4 regions of the Hydrogenophaga sp. PAMC20947 genome follow, and region 3 is predicted to be linked to each of the others. Evidence: predicted binding sites of a transcription regulator. Region 3 holds the regulator's gene; each other region holds the start of a gene.

Evidence for each region. The regulator FNR, encoded in region 3, switches genes on or off when oxygen is low (the NO sensors DNR and NnrR bind a similar motif). The targets are predictions, from matches to a motif close to TTGATNNNNATCAA.
Region 1: the regulator FNR is predicted to act here: its motif matches at 814-827, upstream of clpB (ATP-dependent chaperone ClpB).
Region 2: the regulator FNR is predicted to act here: its motif matches at 1,388-1,401, upstream of E5678_RS14000 (universal stress protein).
Region 4: the regulator FNR is predicted to act here: its motif matches at 2,292-2,305, upstream of E5678_RS21445 (DASS family sodium-coupled anion symporter).

What each region holds. Positions count from the first base shown of each region.
Region 1 is NZ_CP039252.1:1,576,867-1,580,303, reverse strand. It holds gene E5678_RS07025 (GntR family transcriptional regulator) at 1-716, shown strand, start outside; gene clpB (ATP-dependent chaperone ClpB) at 928-3,437, shown strand, end outside.
Region 2 is NZ_CP039252.1:3,092,244-3,095,680, forward strand. It holds gene E5678_RS13995 (ABC transporter substrate-binding protein) at 1-756, shown strand, start outside; gene E5678_RS14000 (universal stress protein) at 853-1,278, opposite strand; gene E5678_RS14005 (2-hydroxychromene-2-carboxylate isomerase) at 1,456-2,187, opposite strand; gene E5678_RS14010 (DUF1289 domain-containing protein) at 2,209-2,430, opposite strand; gene E5678_RS14015 (YbaK/EbsC family protein) at 2,434-2,967, opposite strand; gene E5678_RS14020 (LysE family transporter) at 3,415-3,437, opposite strand, start outside.
Region 3 is NZ_CP039252.1:685,532-688,968, forward strand. It holds gene E5678_RS03150 (FixH family protein) at 22-309, shown strand; gene E5678_RS22560 (hypothetical protein) at 357-656, shown strand; gene fnr (fumarate/nitrate reduction transcriptional regulator Fnr) at 737-1,456, opposite strand; gene hemN (oxygen-independent coproporphyrinogen III oxidase) at 1,614-3,017, shown strand; gene E5678_RS03170 (sulfite exporter TauE/SafE family protein) at 3,072-3,437, shown strand, end outside.
Region 4 is NZ_CP039252.1:4,692,512-4,695,948, reverse strand. It holds gene E5678_RS21450 (DUF4139 domain-containing protein) at 1-525, opposite strand, end outside; gene E5678_RS21445 (DASS family sodium-coupled anion symporter) at 722-2,179, opposite strand; gene E5678_RS21440 (antibiotic biosynthesis monooxygenase) at 2,435-2,776, opposite strand; gene E5678_RS21435 (TetR/AcrR family transcriptional regulator) at 3,009-3,437, opposite strand, start outside.

The DNA of each region.
Region 1 (3,437 bases), 890 kb from region 3:
CTTTGTCCAGCACATCTTCCAGCAGCGCCAACCGGTCGCGGATGCAACGGGTGCGTGAAGAGTTGGAGGAAGACATCGTCAATGGCCGCATGGCGCCAGGCGAACAGGTGCACCTCGAAGCGCTGGTGCGGCGATTTGAGGTCTCACGCACGCCGGTGCGTGAAGCCTTGCAGCAGCTTGAAGCCAGCGGTTTGGTGGTGGTCCTGCCCAAGCGGGGTACTTATGTGGCTCGCGTGGGCATGCCCGAACTGATTCAGATGTTTGAGGTGATGGCCGAACTGGAGGCGCTGTGCGCCAGTCTGGCTGCGCGCCGGGTGAAGGCGCCGGCCTTGGCCGAGATCGCAGCGGCGCACGCGGCTTGCGAGCAGCAAGCCGGGGTACAGGACGCCAACGCCTACTACTACGCCAACGAGCAGTTTCACCAGTTGATTTACCAGGCTTGCGGCAACCCGTTCCTGGTGCAGCAAACCACCACGCTGAAGAACCGCCTCAAACCCTACAGGCGCCTGCAGTTGCGGCTGCGCAACCGCATAGCCCAGTCCCTGGCCGAACACAGGCAGATTGTGGATGCCTTGCAGCGGGGCGACAGCGAAGCGGCCGCGCGCGTGGCGCGCGACCATGTGCTGATCCAGGGGCAACGCTTCACAGATCTCATGAGCTTGGCCGACCGGGCGCAGGGTGCCGACTTGGCCACAGACCAAGTGGCAACAGCCTGACACAAGCGGTTGGCGTGCTTCCTGGCGACGGGGTTTGGCGCTTGGACGCCTGCGCGCAGCCGGTTCAAGCGCGTTTCTTCCTCTGTCGCAACGTTGTTTGATGCAGATCAACAAGGCCGTGGTGTAGCGCCGTCGAGCGTGGGTAGCACCTTGAAAATGGGATTTTGAGCGCCAGTTAATGGGCAATCAATTCTTTTAGGGAATGCACAGCATGCGACTCGACAAACTGACGACCAAATTCCAGGAAGCTCTGGGAGAAGCCCAGACCTTGGCCTTGGGCAACGACCACGCTTATATTGAACCTGTCCACCTGCTGGTGGCGATGTTGCGCCTGCCGGGGGGCCCGCAGTCGCTGCTGCAGCGGGCCGGGGTGAATGTGGCTGGGCTCAGCAAGGCGGCCGAGGCTGCTTTGAAGAAACTGCCCGAAGTTCAGGGGCAGGATCAGGTGCAGGTGGGCCCCGAACTGGGCAAGCTGCTTCAGGCCACCGAGAAAGAGGCCCTGAAACGGGGCGATCAGTTTGTGGCCGGGGAGCTGTTCCTCCTGGCTTTGACCGATCAGAAGGGCGAGATCGGCCGCATGGCGAATGAAAACGGCTTGAACCGCAAGTCGCTGGAGAGTGCGATCGAAGCGGTTCGTGGCGGGCAAAGTGTGGACAGCCCTGAAGCCGAGGGCCAGCGCGAAGCCTTGAAAAAATACACCCTGGATCTGACCGAGCGGGCCCGACTGGGTAAGCTGGATCCAGTGATCGGTCGCGACGACGAAATTCGCCGCACCATCCAGATCTTGCAGCGTCGCACCAAGAACAACCCGGTGTTGATCGGGGAGCCCGGCGTGGGCAAAACCGCGATCGTAGAAGGGCTGGCACAGCGCATCGTGGCCGGTGAAGTGCCCGACTCGCTTAAGGGCAAGCGCGTGTTGTCGCTCGACATGGCCGCTTTGTTGGCCGGCGCCAAATACCGTGGCGATTTTGAGGAACGGCTCAAGGCCGTGCTCAACGAGCTCGCCAAAGACGAAGGTCAGACGATCGTGTTCATTGACGAGCTGCACACCATGGTGGGTGCCGGCAAGGCCGAGGGGGCGATGGATGCCGGCAACATGCTCAAGCCAGCGCTCGCGCGCGGCGAGTTGCATTGCGTGGGGGCTACCACGCTGGATGAGTACCGCAAATACATTGAGAAAGACGCTGCGCTGGAACGCCGCTTCCAGAAGATTCTGGTTGGTGAGCCTTCGGTGGAAGCAACCATCGCCATTCTGCGAGGCCTGCAGGAAAAATACGAAGTCCACCATGGGGTGGAAATCACCGATCCAGCCATCGTGGCCGCGGCCGAGCTCAGCCACCGCTACATCACCGACCGCTTTTTACCCGACAAGGCGATTGACCTGATCGATGAGGCGGCGGCCAAGATCAAGATCGAGATCGACTCCAAGCCCGAGGTGATGGACAAGCTTGATCGCCGCTTGATCCAGCTGCAAATCGAGCGCGAGGCCGTGCGCCGTGAAAAAGACGAAGCCTCCCTCAAGCGCTTTGAGCTGATAGAGGTGGAAATCGAAAAACTGCAAAAAGAGATCGCCGATATGGACGAGATCTGGCAAGCGGAGAAGGCGCAAGCTCAGGGCTCTGCCCAAGTCAAGGAAGAAATCGACAAACTGCGTCACCGCATCGAAGAGATGACCCGCAAGGGCGATTTCAACGCCGTGGCCGAGCTGCAGTACGGCAAACTGCCCGAACTGGAAAAGAAGCTCAAGGATGCCCAGGCCGTGGAATCGACCAAGGGCGCGAGCAAGGGGGTGCCCCAGTTGCTCCGCACCCAGGTCGGCGTTGAAGAGATTGCTGAGGTGGTGGCCCGTGCCACAGGGATTCCGGTGTCCAAGCTGATGCAGGGCGAGCGCGACAAGCTGCTGCAGATGGAAGACAAGCTGCACCTGCGGGTGGTGGGACAGGACGAGGCCATCGGTGCCGTGGCCAATGCCATCCGGCGCTCGCGCTCGGGCTTGTCCGATCCCAATCGCCCGACCGGCTCTTTCCTCTTTCTCGGCCCCACCGGTGTCGGCAAGACCGAATTGTGCAAGGCCCTGGCGGGTTTCCTCTTTGACAGCGATGACCACCTGATTCGCATCGACATGAGCGAATTCATGGAGAAACACTCGGTCGCGCGTCTGATTGGAGCGCCGCCCGGCTATGTGGGCTACGAAGAAGGGGGCTACCTGACCGAAGCCGTTCGCCGCAAGCCTTATAGCGTGTTGTTGCTGGACGAGGTGGAAAAGGCCCATCCGGACGTGTTCAACGTTTTGCTGCAAGTGCTGGACGATGGCCGCCTGACCGACGGTCAGGGGCGCACAGTGGACTTCAAGAACACAGTGATCGTGATGACAAGCAATATCGGCTCCCATCTCATTCAGGCCATGGTGGGCCAACCGTATGAGGAAGTGAAAGACGCCGTGTGGGGCGAGCTCAAGGAGCATTTCCGCCCGGAGTTCTTGAACCGGATCGACGAAACGGTGGTGTTTCACGCCCTCGATGCTCAGCACATCGAGTCGATCGCGGGCATTCAGATCAAGGTCTTGCAAGCACGTTTGCAGAAGATGGATCTTCGGCTGGACGTGGCGCCCGCTGCATTGGCCGAACTGGCCAAGGTAGGGTTCGACCCGGTGTTTGGTGCGCGCCCGCTCAAACGGGCCATCCAGCAGCGTATCGAAAACCCGTTGTCAAAACTGTTGCT
Region 2 (3,437 bases), 2.4 Mb from region 3:
GGCCCGTCAACCGGGGCCATGGTCTTGCACGAGCCGGTCAACCCCTGGGTTTTTAACGTGCGCGCCACTTACCAGCGCGAAGCAGAAAAGTCGGTGGCCTTTCTCACATCTATCGGCTTTAACCGAATCGGCATCGTTCATGCCGATGACTCTTTCGGCAAAGACGCCATTGCCGGCGCGCAAAAGGGCTTCGACAAGGCCAAGCTCCAGCCCTCGATCGTGATCGCAGCCGATCGCGCGAAACCCGACTTCGACGCCATCATCCCGGAGCTGGTGAAAGCCAATGTTCAGGCCGTTGTGTGGATCGCATCGGGCACGGCGGTCTCCAACGGCGTGAGCGCGCTGCGCAAAGCAGGCTCGACCGCCCAGATCGTGACCCTCTCCAACAATGCTTCTTCGGGTTTCATCAAGAGTCTGGGCGAATACAGCCACGGTGTCATCGTGAGCCAGGTCTATCCCAGCGAACGTTCATCAGCCTACGCCATGGTCAACGAGGCTCGCAGCCTCGCCAAGGAGCGCAAGCTCGCAGAGATCAGCCCAGCCATGCTGGAGGGTTTTGCGGCGGCCAAGGTATTGGTCGAAGGATTGCGCCGCGCTGGCAGCAAGCCCACCCGCGCCGGCGTGGCCAAAGCTTTGGAAACCATGCGGCCATACGATCTGGGCGGTTTGAGCATTGACTACTCACCCACCGACCACAGCGGCCTGGACTTCGCCGATTTATCCATCATCGGAGAGCGCGGGAAGTTCCGCCGCTGAAGGGCAGAAGCCGGACGCCATGCGTCCATGGCATCCGGCCAACTGCTTAGCCCCTAGACCCAAATTTGGGTTGGCTCCCCTGAATAGGCGAGCGGCTCAGGCCTTCACAATCAGAACCGGCACTTTGGCGTGGGTCAACACCTTCTGGGCGACACTGCCCAGTATCAGCGCCTTGACGCCCTGGCGGCCATGCGAGGCCATCACGATCAGGTCGCATGCTTCGGCCTTCGCCGTCTCGATCACGCCTTCATAGACCACATTGCGCTCGATGGTGTCCCCGGCAAACGGGACGCCTTCGGCAGCGCACACCTTGCCCAGCGCATCCAGCGCTTTGCCTGCTGCGCTCTTGGCTTCGCTCAGGTAGGCCTGCAGGGCCACGGCCGAGGCATCGCCGATGCCGATGTAGGGGAAGGGATCGATGACATAGACGCCCACCACCTGGCCACCCTGGGACTTGGCCAGCTGCGCTGCTGTGGTGGCTGCGCTGGTGGCAAGCTCAGAGCCGTCGGTGGGAACGAGAATTTTTTGAACATGCGGATCTCCTTGTTATTGGGATTGCAAGGCCATGGGCACCAGCGCCCATCGCACCTCCAACCACAAGTCCATCGTAAGCCCAATGCAGGGAAAAGCCTTGAGCCCGATCAAGAAATGGCTTCGCCACGCTTCTGCGCGTCCACGCCCAAGACCGGGCGCACCCGGTTACCCGCGGCGATGCACGGCCGCAGGCCGGTCCGCAGATCGGTCCCATTCGCCGGCGGCAAACCAGGCATCACCGTCCATGTAGGCTCGCAGCATGGGGAGGGCGTCCAGCCCCCAGAACACCTGACCGTTCAACACCAGCGACGGCACACCAAACAACCCCAGCGCCAGGGCTTCGTCGGTGTTCGTCCGCAGGCGTTGTTTGACCACTTCACTGTCCGGCGCCAGCCAGGGGCGCGCCCGCTCTGACATGTGTTCTTGCAAACAGTCCTTCAGGGCGGCGAGCCGGTCGGGATCCGTCGCGCTGTGCCCCCCCTGCCAGACGTGGTGCATCAGCTGCTCGGTCACCCAGCGATTGGTTTCCCCAGGGCACGGCTCCATGGCACAAGCCAGGCCCAGGCGGAGCAGCGGCAAGGGGTTGAAGGGGTGCTCGGCCGGCATGTCCAGCGCCACGCCGTGGTGGTGGGCCAGCCAGCTGACCTGCCGGTAGGTCCACTCCCGCTTGCCCGGCATCTCGGCCGGGCCCAGCTGACCACGGGCTTTGAGCAGGGCCGCAAACAACACCGGCTGGTAACGCACCCGAACACTGTGCCCCTGCAATGCCTCGGGCAGGCGCTCGAAGGCCAGGTAGGCATAAGGCGAAATCGGGTCGTAGAAGAACCGAATATCGTGCAACACGGAAGAAGGCGGTGTCGGGTTGACTGGCGGAGTGGCTGCAGGTGTCGCGGTCATGGCGGTGGGGAACAGGTTGTTTCAGGCCGCAGGTTCGATCTGGCGGGCTTCGATACGCGCCCACACCTCGCGCTTTTCGGCATCGTCCAGCTGGCTCCAGACTGAAATCTCGTGCAGCGTTCTGTAGCAGCCCTTGCAGCCACCGTGCTGTTCGTCCAGTTCGCAGATCGAGACGCAGGGTGAGGGCACACCCGGCCCGGGGTGTTGGGCTAACGCATCGCGCAGATTGATCAAAGGATCCATGGATCAGGGTGCCTGGGTGGGCTCGGTGACATCGTGCACGGGTGCACGGGTCAGGGTTGTCAAGTTGTCCGGGGTCAGGCGGAACACACCGTGGGGATGACCCGCGGCCGCCCAGATCTCGGTGAAACGGAAGAGCTGGCGATCGATCAGGGTGACCAGCGAGGTGGCGTGTGCCAGTGGAGACACCCCACCGATCGAGAACCCGGTCTTGGCCTTCACAAACTCGGCGTCGGCACGCCCCAGCTTGCCGCCCTCGGCGCAGACCAGGGCCTGCACCTTCTTTTCATCCACACGCAAATCGCCCGACGTCACCACCAGCACGGCCACATCGTCCGACTTGCGACGAAAGATGATGCTCTTGGCGATCTGCCCCAGGGACACGCCCAGCGCATCGGCGGCCTGTTGGGCCGTGCGGGCGGCATCGTTCAGCATCACGGGCGCGTGCGGGTGGCCCGCGGCGGCCAGGGCATCGGCCACGCGTTGCAGCCCTGAGGGGCGTTCGGTGGCGTTCAAGTCAAGGTTTGCAGACATGGTCATGGATGGTAGCAGTGGTGGAGCGACGACCACAGCGCAGGGCCACCCCAAGCCAGGCCCAGCCCCCTCGAGGGGCAGCGACCCGCGAAGCGGCGGAGCGTGGGGGCCAAAAGACCGCAGCGAAGGGCCGCCCCAAGCCAGGTCAGCCCCCTCGGAGGGCAGCGACCCGCGCAAAGGCGGAACGTAGGGGCACAGCGACCGCAGCGAAGGGCCGCCCCAAGCCAGGTCAGCCCCCTCGGAGGGCAGCGACCCGCGCAAAGGCGGAACGTAGGGGCACAGCGACCGCAGCGAAGGGCCGCCCCAAGCCAGGTCAGCCCCCTCGGGGGGCAGCGACCCGCGCAACGGCGGAACGTGGGGGCACAGCGACCGCAGCGAAGGGCCGCCCCAAGCCAGGTCAGCCCCCTCGGGGGGCAGCGACCCGCGCAGCGGTGGAGCGTGGGGGCACACTGCTCATACGGCGCGTTTGACCATCA
Region 3 (3,437 bases):
TCCTATGTCCAGGAGAACCCCATGACCTCGAACTCAACCGATCCTGTGCCTCCCGTTGCTTGGTGGAGTGTTCCCCACATGTGGATGGTGGTGGGTGGCCCGGTGGTGGTTGTGATCGCAGCCATTGCAACGGCTGTGATTGCGGTGAAGTACCAAGATCCGGTCCTGAACAAGAACGACTATGAACGCGACCTGAAAGCGGCCCATGCCCTTGAGGGCAAAGCGCGCGAGGCGGCTTTGTTCAACATGATGCCCGCTGGCCAGGCGCGCAATCACGCCACCACCCAGGTCGCACCGCCCGCAAATTGAATACGCTGCACAGACATTGCTCTGACAGCAATACAGGAGAGTGACCCATGAAGGCAAAGCGTTGGATGTGGATCATGTGGCCCGCTTTTTTGATGGCCGCGGTGTTGGAGATGTTGGTCTTTGCCTTTGTGGATCCCAGCGAGATGCATTGGCAAGGACAAAGCCTCAGCCTTTCGCGTGAAGCCATCTACACAGGGGCATTTTTCATCTTTTGGATGGCTACGATGCTCTCCAGCGCCTTGACAACTTTGTTGGCGATGTCGCCGTTTGAGGTCAACCGTTGCCCGGTCCCTGAGCAGGATCGCCCGCGTGAATGTGCGAAGAATGCTACCTGTGATCGAGCTTGATCTTCTCGATAAAAAAATGCCCCCTGCGGGAAATTCTGCAGGGGGCTTTTCTTTTTGGCGGAGCGGTTCGATTCGGTGCTTTATCCGCAGGTCTGCGGATTCACAATGCGCCGCAATCCGTCGGTGTCCTTGATGTGAACGTAGCGCTGCTTGACCTCAATGATGCCATCTTCAACAAACTTCGAAAAGGTTCGGCTCACGGTTTCCAGCTTCATGCCCAGATAGCTGCCGATCTCCTCGCGTGTCATGCGCAGGATCAGTTCGGACTGTGAGAACCCGCGCGCGTGCAAGCGCTGCACCAAATTGAGCAGGAAGGCTGCGAGCCGCTCTTCCGCACGCATGCTGCCCAGCAGCAGCATCACGCCATGGTCGCGCACAATCTCGCGGCTCATGATTTTGTGCATGTGATGCTGCAGGGTGGTGAATTCGCGCGAGAGCTCTTCGATCTGGTCAAAAGGCATCACGCAAACTTCAGCGTCTTCCAGGGCAACCGCGTCGCAGGAATGAAGGTCGTTCACGATGCCGTCCAGCCCGAGAATTTCCCCCGTCATCTGAAAACCCGTCACCTGGTCGCGCCCATCCGCCGTGGTCACACAAGTCTTGAAAAAGCCAGAACGCACGGCGTACAGGGATGTGAATTTTTCACCCGTGCTGAACAAGGCCGTGCCGCGCTTGATGCGGCGGCGAGAAGAGATGACGTTGTCCATCTTGTCCATCTCCTCTGGATTCAGGCCCATAGGCAGGCACAGCTCACGGAGATTGCAGTTTGAGCAGGCGACTTTGATGCTTTGAACGTCCATATTTTTCCCCGGGTAATCACTGGGGACTTTACAGCACCGCCAGTGCATCAGGCCATAAACGCCGGGAAACACTGGATTTCTCTTGCGGGCAGCTTTTCGGGGCATACCTAGGCTTGACAAAGATCAAAGGGCGCCCTGGCGTCTTGGGGCACATTCAATGCTCAGTATTGGAGAAAAGTCAGTGAGCCACACGATCCCCGACGAACTGCTAAAGCGGTTCGATATCCCAGGTCCCCGTTACACCTCTTACCCCACAGCCGACCGCTTTATAGAGGCTTTTGGTGAGGCGGATTACATCCAGGCGCTGGAACAACGCCGGGCAGGTTCCATGGCGTTGCCCTTGAGCCTGTATGTGCACATTCCGTTCTGCGAGTCGGTCTGTTATTACTGCGCCTGCAACAAGGTCATCACCAAACACCACGAGCGCGCGGCCGAGTACCTTCGCTACCTGTCCCGAGAGGTGGAGCTGCAGGTTGAGCACTTCGGCAAAGGGCACAACGTTTCGCAGCTGCACCTGGGTGGCGGCACCCCAACCTTCCTCTCCGACGAGGAGCTGGAAGACCTGATGACCATGATCCGCCGCAATTTCACCCTGGTACCAGGAGGGGAATACTCGATCGAAGTTGATCCGCGCACGGTGACCGATCAGCGCCTGCAAACGCTGGCGCGCCTCGGGTTCAACCGGCTCAGCTTCGGGGTGCAGGATTTTGATCCGGCGGTTCAGAAGGCGGTGCACCGTGTGCAGCCCGCTGAGCAGGTGTTTGCGCTGGTGGCCGCGGCCCGAAAAATCGGCTTCGAGTCGATCAACGTGGATCTCATTTACGGCTTGCCTTTGCAAACCCCCGAGTCGTTCGCGCGCACGCTGATCCAGATCAACGAGTTGCGCCCTGATCGCATTGCGCTGTACGCCTATGCGCATCTCCCGACCCGTTTCAAACCCCAGCGGCGCATCGTGGCCGCTGAGCTTCCCAGCCCCGGTGACAAACTGTCGATGTTGTCCGCTTCACTTGATGCGCTGATCGAGGGCGGCTATGTGTATGTGGGTATGGACCACTTCGCGCTGCCCACCGACGCGCTGGCCGTGGCCAAACGCCAAGGGCGCTTGCACCGCAATTTTCAGGGGTACAGCACACAGCCCGATTGCGATCTGATCGCCCTCGGCGTTTCGGCCATCGGGCGCATCGGTGCCACCTACAGCCAAAATGCCAAAACGCTGGACGAGTACTACGACGCCCTGAATCAGGGTCGACTGCCCATCGTGCGCGGGCTGGCCTTGTCCCGTGACGATCTGCTGCGCCGGGCGGTGATCATGTCCATCATGTGCCAGGGAGAACTCGACTTCGAGTCGATTGAGCTCGGACACCTCATCAAGGTCAAGGCGTACTTTGCGCGAGAGCTCGAAGTGCTGGCCGACATGCAGGCCCATGGACTGGTCGAGGTTCACGACAGCAGTGTGAAGGTCACCGCCGCTGGCTGGTATCTGGTGCGGGCCATTGCCATGGTGTTCGACAAAAACCTCCAGGTCGATCTGGACCGGGCCCGTTTTTCCAAGATCATTTGAGTGGGTTTGTCGTTTCAGCCTCTGCGGCCACTGCGCAATGGGTAGAGTAGGGCCATGCAAACATCAATGGCCGTGACGGCCCTGTTCATGGGTTTGGTGGGCGGGCCGCATTGTGTGGCCATGTGCGGTGCTGCCTGTGCGGGCATCGGGCGTGCGGCTGGGGTGCACAGCACCAGGGCCTTGTGGTCTTTTCAGCTGAGCCGCATGGTCGGCTATGCCCTGCTGGGGGCTTTCGCGGCCGGAACCGTGCAAGGGCTGGCCCTGTTGGGCACGCAAACCATCACCATCCGTCCTTTGTGGACCATGTTCCATGCCGCCGCGTTTTTGCTGGGTGTTGTCCTGATCTGGCGGGCGCGCCAACCCGCGTGGATTGAAACCCTGGGGCAGGGCGTGTGGCGCAAGGCGCGACCCGCCTTGAAC
Region 4 (3,437 bases), 840 kb from region 3:
CGCTTCTTGCCCGGTGCGCCGAACGGTATCAACCATGGCGGCCACGGTTTTGGGGTCGGCGGCCTGACGCACGCCGCCGGCGCCGTCGCCCCCCGTGGTCACACCTTTGAGGTAGCCCGTGGCCAGTTTGATGGCCTCGTCTTCGGCGCCCAACACGGCCTTTTTGTCTTCCAGCAAACGGATGCGGCCATCGAGCGGCGTGCCCGAACAGGCGGGCACCGCTTCACGCGCTTCGGTCAAGACCGCCACCTCGCCCAAGCGGGCCGGCGCATCGGCCGATACCGCCAGGCTGGCCACATCCAGCGCCGCAGGCAAACACGAAAAAGTGAGCGTGCGAGCGCCGGCAGAGACCTTGGCAACCCTTTCAACCTTGGCGCTGCCGGGGTAGAGCGTGACCAACGCGATGCTGGAAGAGGCGGTCGCGGCGCCCGGGCTTTGGGCCCATGCCACCGGGCCGGCCACCAGCAAGGCGGCGCCGAGCACGGTCAGGGTCGGGCGAAATCGGCGATCAAAGTGGTGTGTCATGGCGGGGTCAGGTCTGGGACAAAGGGACGGGCGGCCACGCCCGGTGGAGCGCGATCACATGGGATGGGCCAGTGTACCGAGCACCCCGCGACCACCCGGCAAGGCAATCGAGTCCCTGCGCTGGTGGCGCCAGGAAATCAAGGCGCCAAGGCAGCAAACGACCTTGGTACCCAGGCCCCAACGCCGTTGAGGCGGCTTACCAGTAGCCCAGCAGCTTCCACCACAAGCCACCCACCGTGACCCAGATGACAATCAGCAACAGGCTCATGGCAAAGCCGGCCTTCCACCACTGACCGAGCGTGGTGTAGCCGGAGCCGAAGATGATCGGCGAGGTGCCGGTGGCGTAGTGGGTCAAAGTCATCATGATGCTGGAAGCGGCAGCCATGATCAGCGCCAGCGGCAAGGCGGGCGCGCCCAGCGCCAAACCGGCGCCGTAGAAGGCGGCAAACATCGCGGTGATGTGGGCGGTGGTGCTGGCGAACAGGTAGTGTGCATAGAGGTAGATCAGCACGAGCAATGCGCTGGCCGGCAGCCAGCCCAGGCCCAGTCCGCCAATGCCGGTTTCAATGCTGCTGGAGAACCACGCGATCAAGCCCAGCTTGTTCAGAAAGGTGGCCATCATCACCAGGGCGCTGAACCACACGACCGTGTCCCATGCGCCCTTTTCCTTGAGTACATCGTCCCAGTCGAGCACGCCAGTGACCAGCAAAACGGCGAGGCCAATGAAAGCCACCGAGGTTGCGTCAAGCGCGACCGAAGGCCCGAGCACCATGGCCGGTATGCCGGCCCACAACACCAGCAACAACGCAAACACGCCCAACATGATCTTCTCGCCAGGCTTGACCTGGCCGAGTTCCGCCATTTTTCCTTTGGCAAATGCGGCCGCGTCGGGCGTGCTTTTGATCTCGGGCGGGTACATCAGGTACAGGGCCAGGGGCATCAAGACCAAGGCGACCAGACCAGGCAGCGCCATCGCCAGGGCCCAGGTGCCCCAGGTCAGGTTGATTTCGGCGCCGGTGGCTTCGGCCACCAGTTTGACCACCAGCGGGTTGGGCGCCGTGGCGGTGATGAACATGGCCGAAGTGATCGGGTTGGCGTGGTAGTTGACCAGCGCCAGGTACCGGCCGATTCGGCCCTCGGTGGCGTGCTCGGGATCGGAGCCGTAGCTGCCGGCGATCGCCCGCATGATGGGGTGGATGATGCCGCCGCCGCGCGCGGTGTTGCTGGGCGTCACCGGCGCGATGATGAGTTCAGACAGGGCCAGCGCGTAGCCGATGCCCAAGGTCTTTTTACCAAACAGAGAAATGAAAAAGTAGCCGATCCTTGCCCCCAGACCGGTCTTGATGAGCCCGCGCGAAATCATGATCGACACACCGATCAGCCAGATCAGGGAATTGGAGAAACCGCTCAGTGCATCCGCAATGGCCCCACCCGGTTTGTCGTTGGTGACACCCGTGGCCGCCACCAGCGTGATCGCCACCAGCGCCATGGCCCCGATCGGCAACGCCTTGCCGATGATGCCGACGATGGTGCCGACAAACAAAGCCAGCAAATGCCAGGCGTTGGCGGTGACGCCCTCAGGCACGGGCACCAGGAACCAGATGACCAGACCGGAAGCCAAAGCCGCGCCCGCGGGTATGCGTTTCAAGTCCATTGAATCTCCCTGTGTTGCGACTGGGTTTGATGTGCGGACCCCGCCCACCGTTGTGTCCAACGTCGCACCGTGAACTTGCTTTGAGTATGGGGCAGGGTTGTGCCACGGTCGTTTGACTTGTGTCAAACCGGTGGCGTGTCACCCCGCCTGGAGGGACCAGGGTCGGGCATCGACGTCAGCAGCTGCTTCGGCTACTGATGCCCCCTTCAAAAGCACCCCGGGTCCGGTAATGAACCGCCCCGATGCGATCGGCTGCTACGCGCCGGTTTGCTCAATCATCTGGTACCGCCCTGGCGACACCACGATGGGTTCAGGAAACCCCTCGCCCAACACCCGCATGCCATCGCTGTTTTCGCCCTGGGCGTCTTGAAACCCCTTGTTGACCACGCGCTCAAAATGCGCGTAGGTGGCCCAGACCACCACATTCACATACTTGATGGATCCATTGGATTCCCGATCAAGGGACTTGTAGAAAGTGGCGCCCGCAAAACCGTCTTGTTTCTGGAAATACGCCACGTATTGCGCACGAACCGACTCGGCTTGTGCGGCCATGCCTTCGGGCACGGTGATGGTATTGATCACATGGACTTGTTGCATCGGGAAGCTCCTGGTTTCAGGTTTCAGGTTTCAGATGGATCGATCCTCGGGCCCATGGAGCACTGTGTTGATCGATTTGAATCAGGTGAGGTCTGCCCCTTTGGTCACGCAACAGCACCACCCTGCCCTGCCCACACGGCGAGACGACCATGCCCATTGCAGTCTGACCTTTCCGTGTTTCAGCGAACACGATGCATGGGCAGGGCTTGGGACCGGGTTCGATGGAGTCAGATCATGTTGCCGCAGGCGCCAGCCATGCGCGCAGGTAAGGCTGCAGCCGGGCCTGCATGGCCTTGTCTCTGTGCAGGGCGCAGAAGTTCAGTGCCATGGTCTGCATCAGAAAAGCCTCCACGCCTTCGACCAGGATCTCGGGCTCCACGTCCTTGCGGAATGCTCCCTGCGCCAACCACTGGCCCACCAATTCGCCCAGCCGTCCGAAGGTGAGCGCAATGGGGCCAATCTCCTCCAAGGCCATGGCACCCGAACGGCGCATGATGACGTCAAACACATAGCGCTCGGACGACATCAGCTCCACCAGGGGCATCAAGCGTTTGGCCAATTGGTCTGCGTCGTGGGGCGATGAACCGGTCACCATGCGATCGAGCAAGGTGTCGATGCGCTCGCCAATGAGCAGGTCCATCAATTCGTCTTTGTCTTTGAA